One region of the Burkholderia multivorans ATCC BAA-247 genome, then DNA from elsewhere that is predicted to be linked to it. Evidence: predicted binding sites of a transcription regulator. Region 1 holds the regulator's gene; the other holds the start of a gene.

The links. The regulator FliA, encoded in region 1, starts transcription of late flagellar genes. The targets are predictions, from matches to a motif close to CTAAAGTTTNNNNNNNNNNNGCCGNTA.
Region 2: fliS (flagellar export chaperone FliS) is a predicted target of FliA. The motif match lies at 1,718-1,744, and genes of this name have one in related genera.

The regions. Positions count from the first base shown of each region.
Region 1 covers NZ_CP009832.1:330,501-335,354, reverse strand. Annotated here, with positions in the region: gene ahcY (adenosylhomocysteinase) at 1-1,235, opposite strand, end outside; S-adenosyl-L-homocysteine riboswitch at 1,267-1,381, opposite strand; gene NP80_RS13955 (RNA polymerase sigma factor FliA) at 1,675-2,409, opposite strand; gene NP80_RS13950 (MinD/ParA family ATP-binding protein) at 2,432-3,256, opposite strand; gene flhF (flagellar biosynthesis GTPase FlhF) at 3,249-4,854, opposite strand, start outside.
Region 2 covers NZ_CP009832.1:3,405,087-3,409,940, forward strand. Annotated here, with positions in the region: gene fliK (flagellar hook-length control protein FliK) at 1-799, opposite strand, end outside; gene NP80_RS28290 (flagellar protein FliT) at 878-1,210, opposite strand; gene fliS (flagellar export chaperone FliS) at 1,207-1,641, opposite strand; gene fliE (flagellar hook-basal body complex protein FliE) at 1,869-2,213, opposite strand; gene fliF (flagellar basal-body MS-ring/collar protein FliF) at 2,462-4,225, shown strand; gene fliG (flagellar motor switch protein FliG) at 4,215-4,854, shown strand, end outside.

The DNA of each region.
Region 1 (4,854 bases):
TCGATCTGCGCGAGCGTCTGGTTCGCGAACGAGTTCGACATCACGAACGACGGGTGGCCGGTCGCGCAGCCGAGGTTCACGAGGCGGCCTTCGGCCAGCAGGATGATGCGCTTGCCGTCCGGGAAGATGATGTGGTCGACCTGCGGCTTGATGTTTTCCCACTGGTACTGGCGCGTCGACGCGACGTCGATTTCCGAATCGAAGTGGCCGATGTTGCAGACGATCGCGTTGTGACGCATCGCCTTCATGTGATCGTGCGTGATCACGTGATAGTTGCCGGTCGCGGTCACGAAGATGTCGGCCTTGTCGGCCGCGTATTCCATCGTCACGACGCGGTAGCCTTCCATCGCCGCCTGCAGCGCGCAGATCGGATCGATTTCGGTAACCCACACGGTCGCGCCAAGGCCGCGCAGCGACTGCGCGCAGCCCTTGCCCACGTCGCCGTAGCCGGCGACGACCGCGACCTTGCCCGCGATCATCACGTCGGTCGCACGCTTGATGCCGTCGACGAGCGACTCGCGGCAGCCGTACAGGTTGTCGAACTTCGACTTCGTGACCGAATCGTTCACGTTGAACGCCGGGAACGGCAGGCGGCCGTCCTTTTCCATCTGGTACAGGCGGTGCACGCCGGTCGTCGTTTCTTCGGTCACGCCCTTGATGTGCGCGAGGCGCTTCGAGTACCAGTTCGCGTCGATGTCGAGGTGGCGCGCGATCGACTTGTACAGCGCGACTTCTTCCTCGTTGGTCGGCTTCGCGATCACCGAGCGATCCTTCTCGGCCTTCGCGCCGAGGATCAGCAGCAGCGTCGCATCGCCGCCGTCGTCGAGGATCATGTTCGCGAATTCGCCGTTCGGCCATTCGAAGATACGGTGCGAGAACTCCCAGTATTCGTCGAGCGATTCGCCCTTGAACGCGAACACCGGCGTGCCGGCCTCGACGATCGCGGCGGCCGCGTGGTCCTGCGTCGAGAAGATGTTGCACGATGCCCAGCGCACGTCGGCGCCGAGCGCCTTCAGCGTCTCGATCAGCACGCCGGTCTGGATCGTCATGTGCAGCGAGCCGGCGATGCGCGCGCCCTTCAGCGGCTGCTGCGCCTTGTATTCGTCGCGGATCTGCACGAGGCCCGGCATTTCGGTCTCGGCGATGTTCAGCTCCTTGCGGCCCCAGCCGGCAAGTGCCATGTCGGCGACGACGTAATCCTGGGAAGCTTTCGAATCGATAACGGCGCTCATCACGCCCTCCTTTCTAAAAAAGTTCTAGAAATTGATGACGTGAGCGCCGTTCAGGAGGCGGGCCGGCGCGAATGTCGCCGCACGGCTGCCTGGTGAAGCCTTCCGAGCCTGGCGGACGCAGAAGGTCCGTCGCAACGCTCCTCGGAAAACGGCTGCGATTGTAGCAAATCGCGACGGAAATTTCTTGCGTCGGCCGCGTCGATCGCCGTCGCGACGGGCGCGCAGAGCGAAGCGCGCCCCTTTATCGAGATGCGCGCGGGCGCTCTGGGTCGCGATGCTCGCACGCGCGATCGGCTGGCCGATCGATCGGGAGACTCGTGCTGCCGACGCGGTCGCACCGATTCTCGACGCGCGCAATCTCACCATGCTGCAGTTGAGCAGGCCGCGTCCGATCGAGGAACGGCCGGGCGAACGGCGCGATGCGCCGCCGGCCGCGCGCGCTTCAGCTTTCCGCGCCGACCCACGCCTGCTCGCGCAGCCGCGCGCGCAATCGCGCGACCGCCTGGCTATGCAGCTGGCACACGCGCGATTCGCTGACCTCGAGCACGGCGCCGATCTCGCGCAGATTCAGTCCGCGCTCGTAGTAGAGCGACATCAGCAGCTTCTCGCGCTCGGGCAGCCGCTCGATCGCCTCGACGAGCGCGCCGCGCAGATGCTCGTCGAGCAGCGCCGACAACGGATCGGCGTGATCGACGCGATAGCGGTCGAGGAACGGCTCGTCGTCGGCCGCACGGTCGAAATCCTCGTAGTAGATGAGCTGGCTGCCGTGCAGGTCCTGCAGCATCGCCTGGTATTCGTCGAGCGGCATGTTCAGGTGCTGCGCGATCTCGGCCTCGCTCGCGGCGCGGCCGAGCCGCTGCTCGACCTGGTGCACCGCGAGTTCGACCTCGCGCGAGGTCTTGCGCAGGCTGCGCGGCAGCCAGTCGTTGCTGCGCAGCTCGTCGAGCATCGCGCCGCGGATCCGCTGCGTCGCGTAGGTCTCGAACTGCGCGCCCTGATCTTCCTTGTAGCGGCCGGCCGCATCCATCAACCCGATCATGCCGGCCTGGATCAGGTCGTCGAGATCGACGCTCGCCGGCATCTTCGCGACGAGCTGCAGCCCGAGACGACGCACGAGCGGCGCGTACTGCGCGAGCACGTCGGCCTGCGAGATCTTTCCCTGAGCGTTGTACATCATGGCTCTCTCCTTCCGGTGGCGCTCATGCGGCGTGCGCCGCGCCCGTCCGGTACGACGGCTGCCCGCCCGCGCGCAGCTCGCGCGCGGAACCTGTGCCCGCACGCGGGCGCATCGGCCAGTACAGCAGGTCGGCCGCGATCTTTCGGTAGTCGCGCGCCGCGGGCGACGACGGAAACGCGTCGACCGCGGAGCGCGTCAGTGCACGCGCGTGCTCGACGAGCGGATCGGCGCTCACGCAGCCGGCATCGGCGATCGACACGGTCAGATAGCGGCTCGCGACGCCCGCGAGATTGTCGAGCGCGGTCTTCGCATCGGCATGGCTGCCGACGTGGTTCACGAGCACGCGGAACTGCGCGGTCGCGTGCGCGAAATGCAGCCGCTTCATGCACGCGTACGCTTCGGTGATCGCGTGCGCGGCCACGCGCGTGACGATCAGCACGTCGTGCGCTTCGCGCGCGAGCGTCGACAGCGTGCCGTCGGCGCCGCGCTGCGCGTCGATCAGCACGATGTCGGCCGGGCCGTCGACGAAGTCGCTCAGCTGCGCATCGCCGTAGCCCGCTCGCGCGGCCTGCGCGCTCGCGCACAGCCAGAAACCGGCGGCGACGCGCGTGCGCTCGCCGTCGCGCAGCCATGCGCCGGCGAGCGTCGCGGCGGCCGAATGCACGTCCGCGCGCTCGTCGACGACGAGCACGTCCTTGCCGAGCGCCGCGAGCGCGGCAGCGACGTTCACGACGGTCGACGTGCAGCCGACGCCGGTCGGCCCGCCCGTCACCGCGACGATGCGCGAACCGCGCCCGGCCAGCAGGCGCCGCAGTCCTTCGGCCTGGTCGATCGTTCGTTTATCCAAATCGCACCTCGTGCAGATCGGCGGCCGCGCGGGCGGTCAGCGCGGACAGCAGCAGCGGCATGTCGTCGTCCTGCGGGACGAACGGCGAGCCGTCGCGCGGCACGCAGAACGCGCTCTTCAGCAGGAAGCGCGTGGTCGCGACGTACAGGTTTTCCGGCACCTTCTGGCCGGTCGACACGTAGTGCACGGGCAGCTTGTAGCGGATCACGGTGTCGAGCGCGCCGCCGAGATGCGTCGCCTCGTCGAGCTTCGTCAGAATGCAGCCGGCCAGGTCAGGCCCGGCCAGGTCGGGCCCCGCGAGATCGGCGCGGTCGCCGGCGCTGCGATACGCCTGCACGACTTCGTTGAGCGTGTCGCCGTGGCTCGTCGCGTTGAGCAGCAGCAGCCGCTGCACCGGCGTGCTCGCGCCGTGCAGCATCGCGATCTGGTCGGACACCGCGCGGTCGCGCTGGCTCATCCCGATCGTGTCGATCAGCACGATGTGCTTGTTGCGCAGCTCGGACAGCGCGAGCGACAGATCGCCGGCGTCCTTCACGGCGTGGACCGGCACGCCGAGGATCTTGCCGAAGATGCGCAGCTGCTCGTGGCCGCCGATCCGGTAGCTGTCGGTCGTCAGCAGCGCGACCTTGCTCGCGCCGAAGCGCATCACGCAGCGTGCGGCGAGCTTCGCGGTCGTGGTCGTCTTGCCGACGCCGGTCGGCCCCATCAGCGCGAATACGCCGCCGCGCTCCATCAGTGCGTCCTCGCTGCCGAGCACCGGCAGGTTCGCGGCGAGCACCGACTGCGCCCATTCGAGCGCCGCGTCGAACGTCTGCGCACCGTCGCCGGCCGGTAGACGATCGACGAGCATCCGCACGAGCTGCGCGGAAAAACCGGCGGCGAACAGATGCTTCGACAGTGCGCCGTGCACCGGGCTGCGGCGTTGACGGTCGTGCCACATCAGGTTGTCGAACTGCGCTTCCATCATCCCGCGCAGCGCGCCGAGCTCGTGCATCACCGTGTCGTTGACGATGCGCTCGACGCCGGACTTCACCGCGTCGGCGACGGCAGCCGCCGTATCGGCGGACAGCCGCGCGCGGTCGGCCGCTTTCGCGGCAGCCGCGTCGGTCGTGCGCGCGGCGGCCGGCGCGCGCCGTTCCGCCTCGCGTGCGACATCGCGCATCCAGTCGGGCGACGCCGCGGGCGCTGCGTCCTGCGGCGCGTGTGCGGCGCCGGCCGACGCGGCGGGCGCGGTTTGCGTACGGGCGCGCAGCGCATCGCGCTGCTGCGTCAGGCGTTTCGCGTGCTCGACGAGCCATGCGGCCGGTTCGCCGCTCGCGGCGGGCGCCGCCGCATGTGCCGGCGCCGGCGCAGCGGCATTCGCGCGCACCGCGCCCGGCTCGTCCGCGGCCGGCGCGGCAGGGCCGGCGGCCGCCTGCGTCGTATCGGCGCTCGCGCCGAACACCGACGAGAACACGTCCGGCAGCCCGTGTTCGTCCGTCGCATACGGATTCGCGACCGCGCGTGCGGGCGCGGCGGGCCGCGCGACGATACCGGGCACGGCGGCCGCGGGCACGGCGGCGGGCAGCGCCGATTCCGGCAGGCGCGCTCGCACGGCA
Region 2 (4,854 bases), 350 kb from region 1:
CGTCCGCCGCCGCGCGCGCGAGCGGCGGATGCGGCTGAGCGCCCGGCATCGGTTCCGGGGCGGAGCCGTCCGGCCGCGCGCCGCCGGACGCAGCGGCGCCCGACGCAGCGGCGCCCGGCTGAACCGCCGCGCGCGCGGACGGCAGCGACAGGCGTGGCGTGAGCAAGACATCGAGCGCATCGTCGTCCGGCGCGGCGTCCGGATCGGCCGACGTCTGCGCGCTCGCGATGCGCGCCTGCGGCTCGCGCAGCAGCGTCGCGAGCGGTCGCTGGCCGGCGAACCACTGCGCGAGATGGGATTCGTAGAAGAGACCGCTTTCGCCGACCGCCTGCGCGAGCGCCGCCCGCAAGGCGCCGGCAAGCGACGGCGGCGCGGCGTCGGCGGCAGTGGCGGCGGCAGTGGCGGCGGCAGTGGCGGCGGCAGCGCCCGGCGCGGGGCCCGAAGCGGCCGCTGCGGTCGCATGCCCGGACTGCCCGGCGGCGTCATCCGCCGCCGCGGCGAACAGCGCGGCCGGATCGGGTACGAGCGGCATGCGCCCGACGACGGCAGGCGTGGCATCGCCGCCCGTGCGCGCGATCGCATCGAGCACGCGCGCGACATCGGACAGCGCGGTCTGCGTGGAGGCCGCGGGCGGCTGCGGCAGCGCGCCGCTCGCCTCGGACGACGGCGCGACGCCGGCGCCCGGCGTGCCGACCTGCGCCGCGGCGCCGCCGGCGGCCGCCGACGCTACGCCGCCGGTCAGCAGGCTGTCGAGACGGCTCGCGAGCAGCGCGGCCGCAACGGAGTCGATACCGGTCATGATCGGAGCCTGCTCACCTCGGCCACATCGTTGCGCACTCCGGGAACGAGGCCGCCGCGCTGCCCCGGAATACGGGCTCTAGCCGCGCGTGCGGTAGAGCTCGGTCAATACCTTGGTCGAACGCCGCGTCTCGAACAACGCGGACAGCCGCGCGACTTCGGGGCTCGCGAGATCGCGGATCGCCGCGTCGTCCGCGAGGATCCGGCGGATCAGCGCGAGCTTGCGGCCCAGTTCCGATTCGTCGAGCGCGATGTCCCGCTCGGCCTCCTTCAGCGCATCGACGAGCCGCAGATACTCGTCCTGCAGCCCCGACAGCGCATGCCAGTCGGCGCCGCGCGCCGCGCGCAGCATCCGGCCCGACACGGCCGCGAGCGCCTCGTAGCGTGCGAAGTAGTCGGCCTTGCGATTCATCTCGGCATATCGCCCGTCTGCTGCGCGGCCATCCGCGCGACTTCGGGGCCGATGCCGGTCCATGCTTCCTCGAGCGTCGCGAGTAGTCCGTCGACCTCGACCAGCATCGCGTCGCTCGCCTGCGCATTCGCTTCGAGCAGCCGCCGGCCGATATACGCGTACAGCGCGTCGAGGCGCGCGGCGATCTCGCCGCCCGCCTCGCGGTTCAGCGCGGCCTGCAGGCCGCTTTCGACGATGCGGATCGCCTTGCCGATCGCGTCGCCGCGCGCCGGCACGTTGCCCTGCTGCAGATGCATGCGCGCGAGCGCGACGGCCTGGCGCGCGCCCTGATAGAGCATCGCGATCAGCCGGTGCGGGGAGGCGCCCATCACCCCGGTCTCGACGCCGACACGCGCGTAGGCATTGGCTCCAGCGTGTCCTGGGGAAAACATGCGCTTCTCCTTGTTGATGCTTGGCTATGACGGGGGCCGCTGCCGTGCGTCGCACGGCGCGGTTTTCTCCCTGAGTTATCGGAAAGGAACGGGAAAGCTTTAGGCGCGCGGCGCGCGATGCGCGGCGAGCGGTGCGCGGCGAGCGGTGCGCGGCGAGCGGTGCGCGGCGAGCGCCGCAGCGGGCCGGCGCGCCGGCCGGCGACGAAGGCGGGGCAGCGGCCCGCGCGTCACACCGACATCTGCATGATGTCGTTGTAAGCGCTCACGAGCTTGTTGCGGACCTGCAGCCCGAACTGGAAACCGATATTGGCCTTCTGCATGTCGACCATCACGTCGTTCAGCGACACGTTCGCCGCGCCGACCTCGAATGCCTGCGCTTCGCCGAGCGCGCGCTGCTGGTCGCCGCTGATCTTGTCGAGCGAGGCCTTCATCGCGCTCGCAAACGTGCCGGCCGTCGCCGCGCCCGAGCCGGCGAGCGCGGCCGCCGGGCTCGCGACGCCGCCCGACGCCTGCGCGGCCATCGCCTGCATCTGTTGCAACACCGAACCGATTCCGCTGACGTTCGCAGTCATGCTGTCCCCAGACATAGAAAGAAATGACCCGGCCGCACCGGGCGATCCGCGCGTGCGCAATGGCCGCACCATCCCGGATCGCGAAAAAGAATAGCAGCGCACCGTGCGGCAAAGCCGCGAAAGTACGGGGGAAACCCGGCTCTTTTCGGTCGATCGAGACCGGGCGCGGATGCCGATAATCGCATCGTGTCATTGTCCGCCCGCTCGTCCGAGCGGCTCAGTCGTCCCGCTCCGGAGAACCTCGACGCATGGATTCGCAGGCCAATTCGCTGATCAATCCCGATGCCCGCGCGGGCCTCGCCAGCCCGGTGCCCGGCGCCGCCGCGGCCGCCGCGCTGCCGGGCGCGGGCGGCGCGGGCGCGGATTTCGGGCTCGGCGGCTTCGCGGAACGCATTCCGGGCATCGCGCGGATGAAGGGCAATCCGAAGCTGCCGTTCCTGATCGCCGTCGCGTTCGCGGTCGCGGTCGTCACGGCGCTCGTGCTGTGGAGCCGGGCGCCCGACTATCGCGTGCTGTACAGCAACCTGTCCGACCGCGACGGCGGCGCGATCATCGCCGCGCTGCAGCAGGCCAACGTGCCCTACAAGTTCGCCGACGCCGGCGGCGCGATCCTCGTGCCGGCGGCCCAGGTGCACGAAACGCGGCTCAAGCTCGCGGCGCTGGGGCTGCCGAAGGGCGGCGCGGTCGGCTTCGAGCTGATGGACAACCAGAAGTTCGGGATCAGCCAGTTCGCCGAACAGGTCAATTACCAGCGCGCGCTCGAAGGCGAGCTGCAGCGCACGATCGAGTCGATCAACGCCGTGCGCGGCGCGCGCGTGCATCTCGCGATTCCGAAGCCGTCCGTCTTCGTCCGCGATCGCGAGGCGCCGAGCGCGTCGGTGTTCGTCGATCTGTACCCGGGCCGCGTGCTCGACGAAGGCCAGGTGCAGGCGATCACCCGGATGGTGTCGTCCGGCGTGCCCGACATGCCGGCGAAGAACGTCACGATCGTCGACCAGGACGGCAATCTGCTCACGCAGCCGGCGTCGGCAACCGGCCTCGACGCGAGCCAGCTGAAATACGTGCAGCAAGTCGAGCGCAACACGCAGAAGCGCATCGACGCGATCCTCGCCCCGATCTTCGGCGCCGGCAACGCGCGCTCGCAGGTCAGCGCCGACATCGACTTCTCGAAGCTCGAACAGACGTCCGAAAGCTATGGGCCGAACGGTTCGCCGCAGCAGGCGGCGATCCGCAGCCAGCAGACCAGCACCTCGACCGAGCTCGCGCAAAGCGGCGCGTCGGGCGTGCCGGGCGCGCTGTCGAACACGCCGCCGCAGCCGGCTTCCGCGCCGATCGTCGCCGGCAACGGCGCGAACGCACCGCAGACGACGCCGGTCAGCGACCGCAAGGACCAGACGACCAACTACGAGCTCGACAAGACGATCCGCCACGTCGAGCAGCCGATGGGCACCGTGAAGCGGCTGTCGGTCGCCGTCGTCGTCAACTATCAGCCGGTCGCCGACGCGAAGGGCCACGTGACGATGCAGCCGCTGCCGCCCGCGAAGCTCGCGCAGATCGAGCAGCTCGTGAAGGACGCGATGGGCTACGACGCGAAGCGCGGCGACTCGGTGAACGTGATGAACAGCGCGTTCTCGACCGCGACCGATCCGAACGCCGACCTGCCGTGGTGGCGCCAGCCCGACATGATCGCGCTCGCGAAGGAAGCGGCGAAGTGGCTCGGCATTGCGGCAGCCGCGGCGGCGCTCTACTTCATGTTCGTGCGGCCGGCGATGCGCCGCGCGTTCCCGCCGCCCGAGCCGCCGGCGCCGGCGCTCGCGCTGCCGGGCGAGCCGGTCGTGCTCGACGGGCTGCCGGCGCCCGAGCCGGAAAGCGAGTCCGATACGGCGCTGCTCGCCTTCGAAAACGAGAAGAACCGCTACGAACGCAACCTCGACTACGCGCGCACGATCGCCCGCCAGGATCCGAAGATCGTTGCGACCGTCGTGAAGAACTGGGTGTCCGATGAACGCTGAAGGCTTGACCAAAAGCGCGCTGCTGCTGATGTCGATCGGCGAGGAAGAAGCCGCGCAGGTATTCCGCTTCCTCGCGCCGCGCGAGGTGCAGAAGATCGGCGCCGCGATGGCCGCGCTGAAGAACGTCACGCGCGAGCAGGTCGAGGACGTGCTGCAGGAGTTCGTGAAGGAAGCCGAGCAGCACACCGCGCTGTCGCTCGATTCGAGCGAGTACATCCGCTCGGTGCTGACGAAGGCGCTCGGCGAGGACAAGGCCGGCGTGCTGATCGACCGCATCCTGCAGGGCAGCGACACGAGCGGCATCGAAGGGCTCAAGTGGATGGACTCGGGCGCCGTGGCCGAGCTGATCAAGAACGAGCATCCGCAGATCATCGCGACGATCCTCGTCCATCTCGATCGCGATCAGGCCTCCGAGATCGCGTCGTGCTTCACCGAGCGGCTGCGCAACGACGTGATCCTGCGCATCGCCACGCTCGACGGCATTCAGCCGGCCGCGCTGCGCGAGCTCGACGACGTGCTGACGAGCCTGCTGTCCGGCAGCGACAACCTGAAGCGCAGCCCGATGGGCGGCATCCGCACCGCGGCCGAGATCCTCAACTTCATGACGAGCGTGCACGAGGAAGGTGTGC